One region of the Massilia sp. P1_C10 genome, then DNA from elsewhere that is predicted to be linked to it. Evidence: predicted binding sites of a transcription regulator. Region 1 holds the regulator's gene; the other holds the start of a gene.
The links. Region 1 encodes LexA, which represses DNA repair genes until DNA is damaged. Its sites were predicted from a motif close to ACTGTATNNNNATACAGT; they were not measured.
Positions count from the first base shown of each region.

Region 2: a site for LexA is predicted at 1,650-1,667, ahead of AC1D02_RS07325 (error-prone DNA polymerase). Genes of this name have one in related genera too.

Region 1 covers NZ_JBFUAC010000002.1:551,971-555,524, reverse strand. Annotated here, with positions in the region: gene AC1D02_RS06870 (cystathionine gamma-synthase family protein) at 1-504, shown strand, start outside; gene AC1D02_RS06865 (sel1 repeat family protein) at 527-1,291, shown strand; gene lexA (transcriptional repressor LexA) at 1,295-1,933, opposite strand; gene AC1D02_RS06855 (DUF29 domain-containing protein) at 2,231-2,719, shown strand; gene rpsF (30S ribosomal protein S6) at 2,838-3,236, shown strand; gene priB (primosomal replication protein N) at 3,267-3,554, shown strand, end outside.
Region 2 covers NZ_JBFUAC010000002.1:660,353-663,906, forward strand. Annotated here, with positions in the region: gene AC1D02_RS07325 (error-prone DNA polymerase) at 1-1,636, opposite strand, end outside; gene AC1D02_RS07330 (hypothetical protein) at 2,091-2,615, shown strand; gene AC1D02_RS07335 (PhzF family phenazine biosynthesis protein) at 2,941-3,554, opposite strand, start outside.

The DNA.
Region 1 (3,554 bases):
CAGTGGGGCATGGCGCAGCTGCGCGCCAAGGGCCTGCGCGACTTCGGCGCCTCGCTCGGGCCGGAAGCGGCGCACCACATCGCGGTCGGCGCCGAGACGCTGGCGCTGCGCATGGAGCGCAGCTGCGCCAACGCGATGGCGCTGGCGCGCATGCTCGAAGCCGACCCGCGCGTGGCGGCGGTGCACTATCCGGGCCTGGTCTCGCATCCGCAGCACGACCTGGCCGGCGCGCTGTTCCGCTCCTACGGCTCGCTGTTCAGCTTCGAGCTGGCGGACGGCATCGATTGCTTCGACTACCTGAACCGGCTGAACATCGGCATCCCGGCCAGCAACCTGGGCGACACCCGCACCCTGGTGATCCCGGTGGCGCACACCATCTTCTTCGAGATGGGGGCCCAGCGCCGCGCCAGCATGGGCATCGCCGAATCGCTGATCCGCGTGTCGGTCGGCATCGAGGATACGGCGGACCTGCTGGCCGATTTCAAGGGCGCGCTGGACGCCTGACACTTTCGAAAGACTGGACCCGATGAAGAAATTTGTACTCTGCCTGAGCCTTTCCTTCGCTGCCCTGGGCGCCAGCGCCGACGAACTCGCCGACGCGAACGCCCAGTTCCAGAAAAAGGCTTACCCCCAGGCATTGCAGGCCTACACCAAACTGGCCAATGGCGGCAATGCTGAAGCCCAGCGCCACCTGGCCGAGATGTACTGGTACGGCGAGGCGGGCGCGATCGACGACGCCAAGGCGCAGTTGTGGTTCACCAAGGCGGCGGCGAAGGGCGACAAGGTCGCCGTGGCGGCGCTCGAAGTGATGCGGCAGCGGACGGCGCGGCGCGCCGAGATCGACTACTGGGTGACGAAGTACGACGGCGCCGACCTCAAATCGGGCAAGTTCAGCTGCGCCGCACCGCGCATTCCCGCGATCTCGAAGGGCAACGACGACATCAAGCGGGTCGCCGACAAGGTCGAAATCTGGCAGGATTGCTATAACGGCTTCGTGGCTAACATGAACGCGCACGCCACGCTGGAGTCGGTGGTGCCCGACGACCTGTTCAAGTTATTCAACCAGCAGGAGACGGAAGCGGCGAGGGCGCGCCTGGAAGAGGCGCGGCAGCGTATCGTGGCCGACGCCTCGATCGGCGCAAAGCTGACGCTGGCCGACTACGCCGCCTGGCGCGGCGCGACCGAGGCCTGGGTCAAGGAGCACAACGAACTGGTCAAGTCCTCGGACAGCGGCGGCCGTGCCGCCGAGCTCGAGGCGCGCAAGAACAACTACGTACCGGTCAGCAAATAAGGCTTAGTGCCAGGTCCGCATCAGGCCGACGGCGAGTCCTTCGAGGGCGAAGTCGTCGACTGAGGGATCGACCTTGATCACCTTGAAGTCCGGGTTCTCCGGCAACAATTCAATCAGCGCGCCGGTCTTGCGGTAGCGCTTGACGGTGACGTCGTCGCCGATGCGCGCGACCACGATCTGGCCATTCTTCGCGCTGTCGATCTTCTTCACGGCCAGCAGGTCGCCGTCCATGATGCCGGCGTCGCGCATCGACAGGCCGCGCACCTTCAGTAGGAAGTCCGGTTTCGACGAAAACATCGCCGGGTCGACGCTGTAGGTGGCCTCGACATGCTCGAGCGCCAGGATCGGCGAGCCGGCGGCGACGCGGCCGACCAGCGGCAGCGACATCATCAGCGTCGGCGGCGGCATCGGCATCGATTCCGGGATGCCGGCGCCGACCAGCCGGATGCCGCGCGAGGTGCCGGGCGAGATTTCGATGACGCCCTTGCGCGCCAATGCCTGCAGGTGCTCCTCGGCGGCGTTGGCCGACTTGAAGCCCAGTTCGGTGGCGATTTCGGCGCGGGTCGGCGGAAAGCCCGTGTTCTCGATTGCATCCCGAATCAGGTTAAGGATCTGTTCTTGCCGTGCTGTGAGCTTGATCATTGGGTGTGCGGGTGCTGGTTGTATGAACAGACTGTATTTTTGTACAGTATTTCGTCCAGCGCAAGGGAAACTTCACAAAAAACCGGTGTCAGCGCTCCGAAAATTCGAAAAACCGCAGTTTTCCACCCAAATTGAGCAATTTTCCCGATCAAGCCAAGAGCGAAACCCGATATTCACGTCACTGTTTGCCGGCGGAGTTCGATGCTTCCGGAGGTCTGACCCCGATTGGTGCATGTTGCCGGGTTCGCTGGACGAGTCGATAAGCGAGTGCTAACGTGACTCAATAGGAGGTTCACCATGTTGGAACTCAAAACGGACAGGCAGGATAGCGCCGACTATGAAGCGGATATGGTGCTGTGGTTCGAGCATCAGATCGCATTGTTGCGCCAGCGCCGCTTCACCGAGCTGGACCTGGAAAACCTGATCGAGGAACTTGAGTCCATCGTGAAACATGAGCGCAGGGCGCTGGAAAGTCGCCTCGAGGTGTTGCTGATGCACTTGCTGAAGTGCGAATTCCCGCCCGAACGCATGTCAAAGAGCTGGTTGCGCACGCTGTACGAACAACGTCGGCGGATCGAAAGAAAGCTGAAAGATAGTCCCAGCCTCGTGCCTGCACTGGCAGAGGTTGCGGAAGAGGCGTATCCGCACGCCGTTCAGCTTGCGGCCATCGAGACCGGCCTTGCGCCTTCCGCCTTCCCTGCCGCTAATCCGTATACCCTGGCCCAGCTGCGCGACGCCGGTTTCGTGCCTGGCAGCGCGGCTGGATCCGCTCCGCCCGCGCCCTGACGCCACAAACCCATTGCCAGCGCCGCCGCTTCCGCGCTATAATTGCCGGCTTTCCCTTCCCACACTCGTCTTGACGCCGAGGTGGGCTTTTGTTTTAAACGTCCCTAAGGAGTTATGCATGCGTCATTATGAAATCGTTTTTATCGTCCACCCGGACCAAAGCGAGCAAGTCCCGGCGATGATCGAACGTTACAAGGCCAGCGTCACCGCGCGCGGCGGTAACATTCATCGCGTCGAAGACTGGGGCCGTCGTCAGATGGCTTACTCGATCCAGAAGCTGCCTAAGGCACACTACATCTGCATGAACATCGAGTGCGACAACGAGACCCTGGTGGAACTCGAGACCGCATTCAAATTCAATGATGCCGTGCTGCGTCACCTCACCGTTAAGATGAAGAAGGCTGAAACCGCGCCGTCGCCGATGATGAAGTCGGTACAACGTGAAGACGCAGCCAAGAGCCACCGCACGGAAGCGCCGGCTGCCGCCGCTGCTCCAGCACCCGCCGCCGCTGCCTGATTGTTTGGGCTGGAACCTTAAGCTGGTGAAGTGAATCAACTTCAGTTTGTAGCATCGATTTCGGAGCGCGACGTATTGCGCTATACCCCGGCCGGCGTGCCGATCGTGTCCGCCACCCTGACGCATAGTTCGCAGCAGGTGGAAGCAGGGGTAGCCAGGTTGACCGAGTTTGAAATTACCGCGCTCGCCGCGGGTGAAATTTCAGGACGGTTTGCACGGGCCGAGTTGGGCGCAGTCCACCAGTTCACGGGATTTCTGGCCAAAAAGAATCGCAACAGCAAAGCGCTGGTGTTTCACATCATTGATTTCAGTGCCGCC
Region 2 (3,554 bases), 110 kb from region 1:
CCAGCTCCTCGAGGTCGTTCTTGTCCCACTGGATCACGCTGCGTTCGGCCATCGCGGCGTTCTCGATCGGCACCAGGCGTGACAGCTTGCCCTGGGCGATGACGAAGCCGCCCGGATGCTGCGACAGGTGGCGCGGGAAGCCGAGCAGCTGCTGCGCCAGCGTGGCCCATTGCTGCGCCAGGTCGGACTCGGGATCGAGGCCGCTCTCGGCGAGCCGGTTGACCAGGTCCTGCTTGCTGTCGAACCAGTGGTGGGTCTTGGCCACCTTCTCGACGATGGCCAGGTCGATGCCGAGCGCGCGGCCGCTGTCGCGCAGCGCGCTTTTCGGCCGGTAGCTGATCACCACCGCGGCCAGCGCGGCGCGGGTGCGGCCGTACTTGTTGTAGATGTACTGGATCACCTCCTCGCGGCGCTGGTGCTCGAAGTCGACGTCGATGTCGGGCGGCTCGTTGCGCTCCTTCGAGATGAAGCGCTCGAACAGCAGGTTGGCGCGGGCCGGATCGACCTCGGTGATGCCGAGGCAGTAGCACACCGCCGAATTGGCGGCCGAGCCGCGGCCTTGGCACAGGATGTTGTTCGAGCGCGCGAACCGCACGATGTCGTAGACGGTCAGGAAGTACTGCTCGTAGCGCATCTCGCCGATCAGCGCCAGCTCGTGTTCGAGCTGCTGCTGCACCTTGGCCGGGATGCCCTCGCGGAAGCGCCGGTGCGCGCCGATGTAAGTCTCGCTGCGCAGGTAGCTGGCCGCGGTCTGGCCGGCCGGGATCACCTCGTTCGGATATTCGTAGCGCAGCTCGTCGAGCGAGAAGGTGCACAGGCGCGCGATGCGCAGCGTTTCGGCCAGCACCTCGGGCGCGTAGATGTTGGCCAGGCGCAGGCGCGCGCGCAGGTGCTGCTCGGCGTTCTGGGCCAGCTGGTAGCCGCATTCGGCCACCGGCTTGCCGATGCGGATGGCCGACAGCGTGTCCTGCAGCGGCTTCCTCGACCGGACGTGCATGCACACGTGGCCGATGGCGGTGATCGGCAGCGCGTGCTGCCACGCCACCTCCTCGATGGTGGCGCGGTGGGCGTCGTCGTAGGCGCGGTGCAGCAGGTTCAGGCCGATCCAGGCGCGGCCGGGAAAGGTCGCGGCCATCCACGCGGCCTGCGCGTGCAGGCGGTCGACGTCGGCGGCGTCGTGGCCGGGATAGGCCGGCAGCAGGATCGCCAGGCAGTCGGGCATCTGCTTCAGGTGGGCGTGCGCGGGCGGCGGCGCTGCGAAATCGGCGGGCGTGAGCAGGTAGGTGCCCTTGTCGCCGCGGGTGCGGCCGATGGTGATCAGCTCGGACAGGTTGCCGTAGCCGTTGCGGTTCTGCGCCAGCAGGATCAGCGACAGCGCGGGTCGGCCGTCTGGATGCTGCAGGTGGAAGTGGGCGCCGACCAGCAGCGGCAGCGCCGCCTTTTTGGCTTCGGCATGGGCGCGCACGACGCCGGCGAGCGAACATTCGTCGGTCAGCGCCAGCGCCGAGTAGCCTAGCTGGACGGCGCGCGCGACCAGCTCCTCGGCGTGCGAGGCGCCTTGCAGGAAAGAGAAATTCGACAGGCAGAACAGCTCGGCATAGTCGGGCAGGCCGGTCACGGGCGGGAAGGCGGGCATCGGAAGCAAGAATACTGTATATAAACACAGTATATCCTACGGGTGCGCCGACACAAGGATTCTCCCCCCCCGGGGTCAGACCCGCCTTTTATTCGTCCGACGCGCCGGTTATTTTCGAAAAACCGCGGCGCCCCATTTCAGACCCATTTTTTATTCGTCCAACGCGGCGATTATTTTTGAAAAAAACGGGTCTGACCCCGATTTTACTCCCCGGGGTCAGACCCGCCTTTTCTTCGTCCGATGCGCCGGTTATTTTCAAAAAACTGCCGCGCCCCATTTCAGACCCATTTTTTATTCGTCCAACGCGGCGATTATTTTTGAAAAAAGCGGGTCTGACCCCGATTTATTGATTCGTCCAACGCCGCGATTATTTTTGAAAAAAAGCGGGTCTGACCCCGATTTTATTGATGCAATGTTGCTATAATTTCCAAACAAAAACATTAACCAAAGGTAAATGATGAAACTGGTAAAAGCGCTGGGCCTAGCCGTGTTGATCGCCGCTTGCAATGCCTCGTCTGGCGCGGCGCCCGCCGCCGGGCCGGCCGTCATTACCAACGGCCACGTGCGCGCCGTTACCGATTTGATGGCGGCGATGCAGATGGAGAAAATGATGCGTTCGGTGACCGGCGCCAGCCGTTACGCCAGCGAGCAGCAGCGCGCGGCCGTCTACGCCAGGATCGACAAAACGCCGAAGGAGCAAATCTACGCCCGCCTGGCGTATCCGCTGGCCCGCACCATCAGCGCCGAAACAGCCACCGAAATGGCGCGCTTCTATTCATCGAGCTACGGCAAGAAGCTGCTCAACCAGAGGTATAACAGCCGGCCGACCTATGGCGAGCCGGCCCGCCCCACTGCCTCTGCCGCCGAACGCGCGGACATGCAGCGTCCGGCATTCATCAAGGCCAGCAAGGCCCTGGCCGATGCCGAAGGCGTAATCCGCCACGAAGGCTTCGTGCTGCTGCAGGCGATAGCGAGGTAATCGCCGCCATAACATGGTGTAGGTCGGACAAGCTAGTCGGATAACTTGGCCGATGGTGAACTTGGTCTTCGGCGCGACGCATACGTGAACGCCAGTCGGCCGCGGCCTTGGCGTCGTAGTGCATCAGCGGAGCCGGCGGGCCGTCAAAGGTGCCCAGCGAACACCTTCAACGTGCATCCGACGGAGCAGGATCCGAACCAGACCGACAACGGCTTCAAGTATGAGAGCGTGCAGTTTGGCCTGAACGGCATGTCTGCTTCGCGCGCCTCTGGCACAAGTTCTAAGGACGCAGGCGGGGTCTGGCCCTGCGGACTGCCCCCATCTTTTACCAGGCAAGCTCGCCCTTCCCAAGCAAGATCACCCTTCCGCCCACCTCCACCTTGCCCTGCTCCACATCCAGCGTCAGCACGCTCGGCCGATTGATCGACGTCGCCTGGCGCACGATCGCATGCAGCGGCCGACCGTCCTGTGTCAGCAGCCACCACGCGCCAAGGTTCGCGCACGCAGAACCGGTGCCTGGATCCTCGCTGATGCTGCTCTCGCCCGGCATCCAGAAGTAGCGGCACTCAAAGCCCTCCGCGGTGCGCGCGAACACATAGGTCTTCGGCTGCCCGGCCGTGTTGCGGCTGAACCGCGCCATCAGCGCGGCCACCGGCCGGCATGCGTGCACATGCTCCACCGACGCGAGCTCGATCACCGGCTGCTCGGTGCCGCAGTCCATCCAGTATGCCGGCCCGACGATGGCCTCCTCGGACAATCCGAGCATGGCGGCCAGTTCGGCGCGCGTGGCCTCCATCGGCCGATGGGTGGCGGCGTTCGCCGACAAGGTCCAGCGGCCGTCGCGGCGGCGCACGGGAATTACGCCGCCTTTCATCTCAAGGCTGAAACTCTCCCCGGCATCCAGCAGATCGCTGACAACCTGCGCAGATCCCAGCGTCG